Regions from separate parts of the Campylobacter pinnipediorum subsp. pinnipediorum genome, predicted to be linked through region 2. Evidence: riboswitches for the same ligand, from Rfam matches in the RefSeq annotation. Region 2 holds a riboswitch; the other holds the start of a gene.

Region 1 (5,964 bases), 120 kb from region 2:
ATTTTTGATATATCTCCAGCACTTGAAATAGCTGTATTTGCCATAACAGCAGCACAACCCATTTGCATAGCTTCACATGCTTGAGATGGAGTGCCTATACCAGCATCTACTATGATAGGAAGAGAAATTTCATCTATCAAAATTTGTATAAATTCTTTTGTTAAAAGTCCTTTATTTGTGCCTATTGGAGCACCAAGTGGCATTATACAGGCCGCACCGGCATTTAAAAGCTCCCTTGCTACATTCAAATCAGGATACATATAAGGCATAACGACAAAGCCTAATTTTGCAAGTTCTTCTGTGGCTTTTATAGTTTCATAATTATCAGGAAGTAAGTATTTGCTATCTTTTATACACTCTATCTTTATAAAATTTCCACATCCCATCTCTCTGGCAAGTTTTGCTATCCTAACAGCCTCATTTGCATTTCTTGCACCAGATGTATTTGGAATGATAGTTATACCCTTTGGTATATAATCAAGTATATTATCGCTACCGCCATCATCAACTCTTCTTAAAGCAAGTGTTACCATTTGAGCTTTTGCTTCATTTATCGCAGCATTTAACAAACCCAAAGAAAACTTACCAGAGCCAAGAATAAATCTAGATTTAAACTCATACTCTCCTATTTTTAAAATATCATCATTCACTTTTATCCCCTTTCAAGTGATAACTTTAGTATCAAATTAGCCATGTTTGCGGCACATATACTAACCCTAGGACTCATAACACCAATACTTATATCACTAACTCCATCGCCACAAAGATAAAAATTTTCATTTATCTTTTTTGTTTTTATATCACAGTCCAAGCCTGACATTCCACTACTAGCGATAATTATTGATTTTTTGAAATTTAACAATACATAATTTGTCAAAAATGCCTTTTGCGAAGCATCATCAAATGCTTCACAAACAATATCAAATCCGCTTAAAATTTCTTTTGCATTTTCTTGTGTTATCTTTGTATAAATATCATTGACATTAACATCATCAATTTGGGTTAAAACACTTTTTAAAGCCTTAACTTTTGGCATACCAAGGTGATGTTTAAAATAATATTGTCGATTTAAATTGCTTTGCTCAACACTATCAAAATCAACAATGCTAAGGTTTTTAAGCCCTGAACGAACAAGCATAACAGCCAAATTTGAGCCTATACCACCGGCACCGCAAATTATTATTTTTTGTTTGTTTAGTGCCTCTAAAACACCTTTTACATTTCTTTTATAAATCTCGCTCATATCTCAACCACCGCCCACAAAACATACTACTTCAACCTTGTCATTTTCATTAAATTTAGTATCAAATTTATCTTTTGGCAAAATTTCGCCGTTTAACTCAACAACAACCCTATCTTTATTTATTTTTCTATTAAGAAGATACTCATCAACACTCTTGTTTAAAAAATCATCTTCTATTTTTCCATTGATAACTAACATTTTTGCTCTTTTTAGATTATTTGTATCAGCAGATGAGAGATCTTCCTACGGTGGCATTATCCACTTCAGGTTTTAAGGGTTTAAGGTAAAAACCTATTCTCAGCCTAAGCTCCCCTGATACTTTGTGTAATTATACAAAGTTTTTTATTAATTCAAACATCTATTGTTTAAATTTATTTTGTTTTATAATCATATTTTATTATTTAAAAATATATTATAAATATAGCTGTTAAAAAATAAAAATTTCAACCACTTAACCTTTAAATATACAATGTTTTATCTTAATTATATAACAACAAAAAAATATAATTTTTCAAACAAATATATTATTTTATAATATTTATTTTGATAGACTAAATAAAAATATAATTTAATTTTTGGAGAGATAATGCTAGAAAATATATCAGAAAATTTTACACAACTATGTAAAAATATGCAAAACTCAGATGGCTATAAAGACCCTATAGCATTTTCAATAGCAAGAATAACACGTGGTAAGATTGACAAAAATGCTATATTGTCAGCTGATTATTCTGTTGTAAATTTTAAAGAAAACTTACTATCAGCAGCGGCTATACTTTTGGCATTTAAACAATCAGGAGTAAGTCTTGATTTTAGCAAAAGCGAACTTGTGCTTGATTTTACAAAAGATGTAGTTAAGAAGGCTTGGGAAATTTTTAGTGTTTTTGAAAACGAGATACAAAAACACAAAAATGTTCAAGTTATAAAAGCTGTATTTAATGCAATAAATAAAGATGAAAACTCTGATAAGTTTAGAGCTGTTTTTATATTTGAAGATAAAAAACCCCAAAGTGTTGAGGTTGTATATCTTAAACTATACCTGCTTAGCCTAAACAAAGCCCCACTTAGATCGCTTTGTCTTGATGGTGCTTTTGGTGTGTTAAAAAATGTAGCTTGGGACATAAATAACAAGCCAATAGAGCTTGAATGGCTTAGAGAAAACGAAATAGAGCTTAAAATGAATGGAACATACCCAACTATACTAAGTGTTGATAAATTTCCAAGATATCTAAATCATATCATACCATCAGATAACACAAGAATACTAGAAACATCAAAGGTAAGAATGGGTGCTAGTTTACATCCAGGAACAACTATAATGCCAGGTGCAGCATATGTGAACTTTAATGCTGGGACAACCGGAAGCGTTATGGTTGAAGGTAGAGTTAGTAGCTCTGTTGTTGTCGGCGAAGGAAGCGATGTAGGTGGCGGGGCATCTATACTTGGTGTTCTTAGCGGAACAAATGGAAATCCTGTAAGCATAGGTAAAAACTGCTTGCTTGGTGCAAACTCAGTAACAGGAATACCTTTTGGAGATAGATGTATAATAGATGCTGGAATTGCTATCTTAGAAGGAACAAAGATATTTATAAGCGAAAAAGATAGAAAACTACTTGGCGATGTAAATCCTGATTTTAAATTTGATAAAGATACTTATAAGGGTCTTGAACTAGCTGGATTAAACGGTCTTCATTTTAGACAAAATAGCCAAACCGGACAGATAGTAGCTAGTATATCAAAAAGAGCAATAAAACTAAACGAGGATTTACACTAAAATAATTTAAATGGCTTAAAAAGGTAAAAGATGAATGTCGCTATTGTTATGTATGATAAGATGAATTTACTTAGTTTTTCAAATGTGCTTAGTTTTTTGCACTCTTTTGATGATATAAATATCAAAACTTGTGCTTTCAAGCAAGAGATAAAAGATGAATTTGGAGTGAGAATACATCCTGATGTATATGCAGAAAGTATATATGGAGCTGACGTCATCATAATACCAGATGGAATTGGAGCCCTTACACTTCGCTATGATGAGATTTTTTTATCTTGGATAAAATCAGCTTCTAAGACAAAGCTAAAAATAGGACTAAACTTAGGAACACTGATACTTGCCGGTGCTGGTTTTTTACAAAACAAAGAAGCCAGCATAAGGGGTGGATACAAAAATGCATTAAGTGAGTATTGTAAAGTAAGTGATTTAAAAGCCTTGCAAAGCGAAGATATAATAAGTGCTAGCGAATGGGCGGATGAGATAAAAGATAAGCTATACGAAATTTTTAAATAATTTTTAGTTGTATTAGATAAAACTATGTTTATTTTTAGCAATTTCAACTTATAAATTTATTTTATATACTTCTAATCGTTTTTTTATATATTAATACTTGTATGATTTTCTTACAATATTTATAAAATTCTTCATTTTTAAATCATACTTTTATAAATTATAAAAAAATTATTATCACATAAAAAGCCTATTTTTTTGTGGTGTTAAGTATCAAAATATACTTTGGATTTTGATTTTTTAACAAGTAATAATAGAAAAAAGTCCAAATATCAAAAACCACCAAACGACAAAGAAATTATCAAATCTTATTTTAATTCATTTGTATTAGTAGTATTTTAAAGACTATCACATATCTTTAAAAGAAGGATTAATAACTTAGTTAAAATCAAATACTAAATCCTTAATCCAAACAAAGGCATTCACTAGTATTCACTTTTTAAGACATAAATTGCAAATTATATATTTTTGAAGATTTTAAGTTTAAGCGAGTAACTACTCAATGTCATAATTTTATTTCGTATATCGTTTAACATTTTGAAGTTTTTTTATCTCGCCCTCTAATGAAATTTGCTCTTGTTTAAAAATTTCACGAACCTCTAAAATAAGACTAGAAGCTTCATTTAACTCATCTAAGTTTTTAAAGTTATCTTTATCAAACTCAGATATAAGTTTTATCAAAGTATCTATGTCTTTATTTAAAAATGAAATTTTAAAACTCTTGAGCCAATCATTCATCGCTTGTAACCTCTCTCCAAGCCTCATTTAGTTGTTTAACAACATTTGTTATCTCATTTAAAATTTCAACATCATTTTTTATATTAGCCATTGCTAAAAGCTGAATTTGGCGAGTATAAAGCCCACTTAGATAGTGAGCCACATCGCCTTGAGAATAATCAAGAGAGTTTAAAAGCTCAACAAAGATGGCATTTGCTCTATTTATATAATACACTTTTTGCTCAAAATCGCCAGCCTCTATGGCTTTTTTTGTTCTAAAAATAAAACGCAATATTCCATCATAAAGCATTTGTATAAGCTTTGTTGGAGATTCTATACCTCCAACACTTGATTGTGCGTATGCTGCATAAGCTAGATTGCTGTTTGTAGCCATTTTTACCTCTATTTTTTATTTATTTCAAAATCTATCATTGTTTTTAGTGTAGAAAACTGATTTTCCAAAGCCGTTATTTGCTGTGCATACAAAGCCCATCTCTCTCTCATTGTATCATACTTTTGATTTAAAGAGTTTTCTATCTTCTCTTTTTCATCACTTAGCTTTTTACTCTCTTCATTAAGTCTATTTTCATAAATACTCAAAGAACCATCTTTGCCGACTAACTCATCTAATTTAGTATTTAGTCTAGAAAACAAACCAACAACTTTAGTTTCACTAGCTGTAAGCGAAGTCTCACTCATACCTAATTTTTTAAGTTTTTCGGCATTTCCAGTTATGTTTATAGGTGTTCCATCATCTGTTTTTAAAACAATGCTTTTTTTATCGATACTTAAACTAGCATAAACGCCATCTATCTTTGCTTGTTTTATAGCAGTAATTAAAGCTAGTGCATTATCTTCTTGTGAATCACTAGCTTTTGTTTCTAGCTTTATAGAGATATCATTTATTTTTAGATCTTCTTTATCTAAAGTAATCTCTCCATCTTGAACTTGAGTATTTGCACTATAAGCTAGTTCTCCATACTTTGTATATCCAACAAAGAAGTTTCTTACATCCTCTACACTACTTTGAAGTTTGTCGTTTAGTTTCTTACTATCAAGATGTAAAACACCTTTTTCATCAAATGTTATACCATATTGGTCTAAACTTTTTCCCTCCGAGTTTTGGCTTGAAAATATTCTATTTAAGCTAGAACGTATAGTTGTGATATCATTTACACCTTGAAATGCACCAGAATCGCCGGTCTTATCATCATAGCCTGTTGTTATATTTAAATTTGCGATAAGGGTATTGTAAGATGAAACCATATTTTCTAAGTTTTTGGCTATATCTTCTGTATCTTCAACAACAGCAAAGCTAGAAACACCAGTCTCTTTTAAATTTATAGTAACACCAGTGCGTAAATCATCAATGGTATTTTTATCTCTTACAACTTCCAAACCATTGTAGTCAAAAATAGCATTTTGTGCTGTTGTAAGTCTATTTTTTTCAAGATTTGTTATTTTAGTAGTCTTTCCATCTTCTCCATCGACCTCCTCTGCCTGATTATCATCCCAACCAAGAGTCTTTAATATGCCATCTGTTATAGGTGTTCTTTGTGATGTAGCTGTCTCAGGTGATGTGCTTGGTTTTGCTTTTTCTGTTGCTTTTTCTGTTGTTTTGTCTCCATAAGAAAATGAAATTTTATTATCAGCTCCAACTCTTTTTGATTGCAATACTAGTTGATATGGATTTTCACCACCTACTTTTATTATCCTAGCC
Region 2 (5,964 bases):
GATTGGATTTTATATATTTTAGTAGGCATAAACAAAACATCCATAGCAACAATAAAGCTTATAAAAGATATAGAATCATCAATTAAAAATTTTACATCTATATTAAAAGAAGAAGCGCCAAAGATTTATAGCAAAGATTTTGTCGAGCTTTTATTTTCATTTGCTTATACTAAAATTCAATCAGTAGAAGAAAAGTTAAACATAAGTAGACAAACTGCATCAAAATATCTTAAAACTTGTGAAGAGCTAGGTCTTTTAAGATGTATAAAATTAAACAATATGAGTTATTATGTAAATTTATCTTTATTTGAAATTCTTAAAAAGGGTATAGTATGTTAAAATTTATTGATTTTTTTAACATACAGATATATCTTTGTTAAAATTTATTGATTTTTTTAACAAAAGCTATTTTACAGACTTTAAACACAAAGTTTATAAAATCAATCAACATTTAAAACAGTTGTCTATCTTTAAATTTATATACTTTTTAGTAAAATCCAAAAAAAATATTATCAAAAGGATAAAATTTGCAAGCACTAGCGTTAAAATATCGTCCAAAAAATTTCAGTGAGCTTATAGGACAAGAAGCCGTAAGTAAAAGTCTAACTTATGCTTTAAAAGATCAAAGAATAAGCCACGCTTATCTGTTTTCAGGACTTAGAGGGAGTGGAAAAACTTCAAGCGCTAGGATATTTTCAAAAGCTTTGGTTTGCGAACAAGGTCCAACAGCTACACCGTGCGAAGAGTGTGCACACTGCAAAATGGCAAATGAATCAAGGCATATGGATATAATAGAAATAGACGCTGCAAGCCATAGAAAGATAGATGATATAAGAGAGCTTATAGAACAAACAAAATACAACCCCGCATCTGCAAGATATAAAATCTTTATCATAGATGAGGTTCATATGCTAACAAAAGAGGCATTTAATGCCCTGCTTAAAACACTTGAAGAACCACCACCTTATGTAAAGTTTATCCTTGCAACCACAGATCCTTTAAAACTACCGGCAACTATTTTATCAAGAACTCAACATTTTAGATTTAAACAGATAAATAAATATGCTATCCAAAAACATCTTGAATACATACTATCAAATGAAAATATAAGCTACGAAAAAGAGGCGATTGAAATTCTAGCTCGTAGTGGGTCGGGTTCTTTAAGAGATACATTGACACTACTTGATCAAGCCATAATATATAGCAATAATAAAATAACACAAGATAGTGTCGTTGAGATGCTTGGACTTCTTGAACCACAAAGGATAGAAGAGATATACAATATAGTTTTAAGCTCTGATAAAAACAGACTAAAAGAGCTTATAGTAGAGCTTGAATCATACGAAGCTGAGATGATTATAGATGAGCTTATAACAAATCTAAAAGGCAAGTTTTTAAACAACGACCCTAGATTTTCACTACTTGTCTATGAAAGATTTTTTAGAATTTTTGCACAAGCTAAGGGTATGCTAAATACAACAAACGACAATAACTTTGTATTAAGTATAATGCTTTTTATGATGATAGAAGCATTGAATTTACAAACCATAGATGAAGCCATAAGCACTCAAATACAACAACCAGTCATCCAAGCTCAAACAACCCAAGAAACAAAACCTGAAAATATCAAAAAAGAAGAAAAACCAAAAGACATCTATGCTATATTTTTGGCAAAAATTTATGATAGGGATTTTGACCTTGGCGAATGTCTATCAAAAAATACAAAATTTGTTAGCTATGAAAACAATGTCCTTAGTATAACATCAAGTGCTAGTGGAAGCGATCAAATGCTTTTAAGAAATAGCTCAAAGATAATAATGCAAATTTTAAAAGCAAATTTTGGAGAAAAAGCAACTATAAAAATAGTTCCAACACCAAAAGAGAGTATCAAAGAAGATATAAAAGTCCAAGAACAAGAGATAAAGCAAGAAGTAAAAAAAAATGACAATCTTTCAAATTTGCTAGATGAAGAGTTAGCAAGGCTAGAAGTAAAAGAACAAGCGCCTATAAAGATAGCTCAAAAATCAGAAACAAAACTAAGCATACAAGATGAAATTCTAAGCCTAAATGCAAACAAGACCAAAGAAGAGCTTGAAAGAAATAGACAAGAAAATCTCATTAGAGAAGCAAAAAGGCTATTTGGTGAGCCGGAAATTTCAAAAATACAATAAAATCAAAAAAATAACTTTATACAAATAATAGTCGCTATAATGCCGATAAAAAAGCTTATAGCGCTATAGGTTATGAGTTGATTTTTGTGTATTCTTTTTGTTTTTTCCATCTGCTTTTCGTGATGTTTTTTTACCCCTTCAAATGTTAGATTCATTATCTTTTCATTTGTTTTTGTTAGTTTTTCTGTAAACTCCTTAACTTGTTCGTTATTTATGTATTGCATAGTTTTTATAGTAGTTTCGGCTAATTTTTCATAGTCATTTGACTCCTGCCAAATCTCAACTAAGTCATTGTTTTCTATAGCTTGTTTTAGCTTTATAGCATCATCTTGCAACTCATTATTTTGTAAAGAAACTACTTCATTGCTCATATTATTCTCCTAACAAAGATATTTTACCTATGCTTTGAGTAAATTTTACCTTTTGCAACTCGCTAAGATTGTATTTTATCAAACCCTTAGGGCTAATTATTACTATGGTAGAACCAAGCTCAAAATTTCCTATCTTATCGCCTTTTTTGATAAACAAATTATCATATTCATATACATTTACATCATTTGCTTTTGCATTTGTTTTTATCCTACTATCAAAGACAAAATTCATCTTTCCGACATTTAAAGCACCTACAAATACAAGCCAAATTTTACCTATATTTTCTATCTCACATTCAAGTATCACGCGTTCATTTTTTGTATAAAGACTGCTTATTTTTTTTAGTTTGCTTATAGCTACACTATATAATCTACCTGGCACATATATAGCTTTTTTTACCTTTATATCAAACGGTGAATGATAATGGTGATAATCACTCGGACTAAGATAAAGATTTAAAAAGTCATACCCTTTTTGCATATCATCATCACTTATAGCATTCCAAAGCAACTCACTTACACTATATCCCATTCCTTTTACGCTAAATGCAAGATTGGCTACGCTACTACCACAACTAAGACAAGTGCCATCACAAGGGCTTATAAATGAGCTTTTATCACTATCAATATCTCTTGGCTTTATAAACTCTCTTGTAAAAAGCTTATTTAAGCTCTCATAAGTGTCAGGATTCCAAAACTCACTCATATCTATCTTAAAATAACTTACATACCATCTATTTATCATTTTTTGAATGACTTTTGGAAATTTACAACCAAAAATCGCACCAAATAAATTTGAAATCATCTTATCAAGCATTATTATCTCCATATAAATTTAATATAGCTATCTCACTTTGTGCCAAAATCCTAACAGGTGGACCCCAAAAACCGGCACCAGAGCTAACATATATCTGCATTTTATCATTATGTTGATAAAGACCATATAAATAAGGCTGTTGCAATAGCACAAGAAGTCCAAAAGGAAAAATTTGTCCAGCGTGTGTATGTCCACTTAGTACAAGGTCTACATCTTTATGCATATACTCGACAAATTTTGGCTGATGAGCTAGCAACACAACCGGTTTATCATCATTTACGCCAGACAATGTTTGTTTTAAATCAGGCTTTAGATAATCAAATCTATATCCACTAACGTCATAAACACCACATACATTTATATCATCTAACTCTATACAATCATTTCTTAACACATTAACTCCAAGGGTTTCTATCTTTGCTAAAATCGCATCTACCCCATGATAATACTCGTGATTTCCCGGCACATAAAACACACCGTATTTACTCTTTATGTCTTTTAATGGGTCTAAAAAATCCCCTATTTCATCGGCTTTCATATCCACCAAATCCCCAGATATAGCAACGATATCGGGCTTTGTTTTGTTTATATCATTTACCATACCTGCTAAAAACTCTTTTTGCAAAAAAGTGCCTATATGTATATCTGTTATAAGGGCTATTTTTATATCTTTTTTTAGATTTTTTATCTTGATATTTTTCTCTTTTATCTTAGGTGGCATTATGGCTGAAAATAGACCTTTTAGAAAAAAACTAATAAACAATATAACAAATGTTATATCAAAACAAATTTTTATAAACTCTCTTCTTGAGCTAATAAATTTTTGCTTATTTAAGATAATTAAGCCTAAATGATACAAAATGCTTATAGCAAACAAAAACCAAGAAAATGCCAAAAAAGTCGCACTAAATATATAAAAAGATGAGTTAAAAAACAGATATCTTAACTGAATTATAAACAAAACTTCAAGGATGCAAACAAGTATAAAAAAGATTCTCACACTAAAAATATGATTTTTTAAAAAAGCTATCTTTGAAACAAAAAATTTATAAGAATAAAAGTTCATAAAGCACATAGCTATAATAAAAATAAGTGTAAAAAACATTTAAATCCTTTTATGAGTTAAAATTATTTGAATTATTATACAAAACAATTAACCAAAAATATCTTTATATCCAATAAGGTGTTTTAAATTTAGATTAAAACAGTATAATATTGCTTTTAGTTCATTGGGGTGCTTTTATGGCTGAGATCATACCCGTATAACCTGATTTGGATAATGCCAACGTAGGAAAAAGATAGATTTCATTTTAGCACTTACATTGACAGTTTAAAGGTTAGTGTTGAAACAGAAATTTAAAAACTTATTTAATTTTTTATATAGATATAGCATTATATGGCTTGTCTTGCTTATATGGCAAATAATGGCGAGTTTAGCGATCATACCTGAGTTTTTATTGCCCTCCCCCTACTCTGTCATCAAGGCTTTTATAGATGATTTTAGCCTTATAATGTATCACACAAAATACACCCTACTTGAAACATTTATAGGCATAAGCATAGCTATAGTTTTGGCATTTTTACTATCCATACTAATGGATACATTTAAAATTTGCTATGATATCTTATATCCGCCTATCATAATCACACAAACCATACCAACCATAGCAATAGCCCCGCTTTTGATAATATGGCTTGGATATCATATGACACCAAAGATAGTGCTTATAGTGCTTACTGGATTTTTTCCTATACTTATAGCTTTGATAGATGGATATAGGTCGGTGGATAAAGATAGCTTGACACTTTTAAAAAGTATGGGTGCTACAAAGTGGCAAACATATCGCCACGCAAAACTTCCAGCAAGTTTAGGGTATTTTTTCGCTGGACTTAGGGTATCAATATCTTATGCTTTGATATCAGCTGTGGTATCTGAGTGGCTTGGTGGTTTTTATGGGCTTGGGGTATATATGACAAGGGTGAGAAAGGCATTTGCGCTTGATAAAATGTTTGCAATTATCTTTTTTGTATCTATACTAAGTTTGGTTTTGATGGCGATTATAAACTACATACATAAAAAAGTAGTTAAATACTAAAACAAAGGAAAAACAAAATGAAAAAAAAGATATTTTTTATACTATCTATGTTGCTATTTGTAGGGCTTAATGCTAATGATGATATAAAAAAACTAACTATCGTTCTAGACTGGGTTCCAAACACAAATCACACAGGTCTTTTTGTCGCAAAAGACAAAGGGTATTTTAAAGATGAAGGCGTTGATGTGGATATAGTTCAGCCATCAGAAGATAGCTCATCAACGATAGTTGGATATGGTAGAGCAGAACTTGGGGTTTATTTTCAGCCAAATATGGTAAAAAGACTTCTTAAAAAAACTCCTATAACAGCAGTAGCAGCTATACTTCAACACAACACAGGTGGTATACTAAGCTTACAAGAAAGCAACATACTATCTCCAAAAGATATGACAGGTAAAAAATACTCAACTTGGCAAGACCCGATAGATGACGCAACCATAAAATACATAGTAAATAAAGATGGTGGCAACTGGGATAAAATAAGCCTAATACCGGGCGAATCAACAGAC

The links. A riboswitch is a leader RNA that binds a small molecule or an ion and turns the genes downstream of it on or off. The one in region 2 is predicted to bind thiamine pyrophosphate.
Region 1: another riboswitch for thiamine pyrophosphate. It lies ahead of thiS (sulfur carrier protein ThiS); the one in region 2 lies ahead of CPIN17260_RS05255 (ABC transporter permease).

What each region holds. Positions count from the first base shown of each region.
Region 1 covers NZ_CP012546.1:1,122,085-1,128,048, forward strand. Annotated here, with positions in the region: gene CPIN17260_RS05850 (thiazole synthase) at 1-650, opposite strand, end outside; gene thiF (sulfur carrier protein ThiS adenylyltransferase ThiF) at 653-1,243, opposite strand; gene thiS (sulfur carrier protein ThiS) at 1,247-1,441, opposite strand; TPP riboswitch at 1,467-1,567, opposite strand; gene CPIN17260_RS05865 (tetrahydrodipicolinate N-succinyltransferase N-terminal domain-containing protein) at 1,830-3,017, shown strand; gene CPIN17260_RS05870 (type 1 glutamine amidotransferase family protein) at 3,048-3,530, shown strand; gene CPIN17260_RS05875 (hypothetical protein) at 4,041-4,265, opposite strand; gene fliS (flagellar export chaperone FliS) at 4,258-4,638, opposite strand; gene fliD (flagellar filament capping protein FliD) at 4,647-5,964, opposite strand, start outside.
Region 2 covers NZ_CP012546.1:1,003,433-1,009,396, forward strand. Annotated here, with positions in the region: gene CPIN17260_RS05230 (Fic family protein) at 1-339, shown strand, start outside; gene CPIN17260_RS05235 (DNA polymerase III subunit gamma/tau) at 528-2,171, shown strand; gene CPIN17260_RS05240 (hypothetical protein) at 2,174-2,542, opposite strand; gene CPIN17260_RS05245 (phosphatidylserine decarboxylase) at 2,544-3,362, opposite strand; gene CPIN17260_RS05250 (metallophosphoesterase) at 3,352-4,464, opposite strand; TPP riboswitch at 4,580-4,671, shown strand; gene CPIN17260_RS05255 (ABC transporter permease) at 4,784-5,455, shown strand; gene CPIN17260_RS05260 (ABC transporter substrate-binding protein) at 5,473-5,964, shown strand, end outside.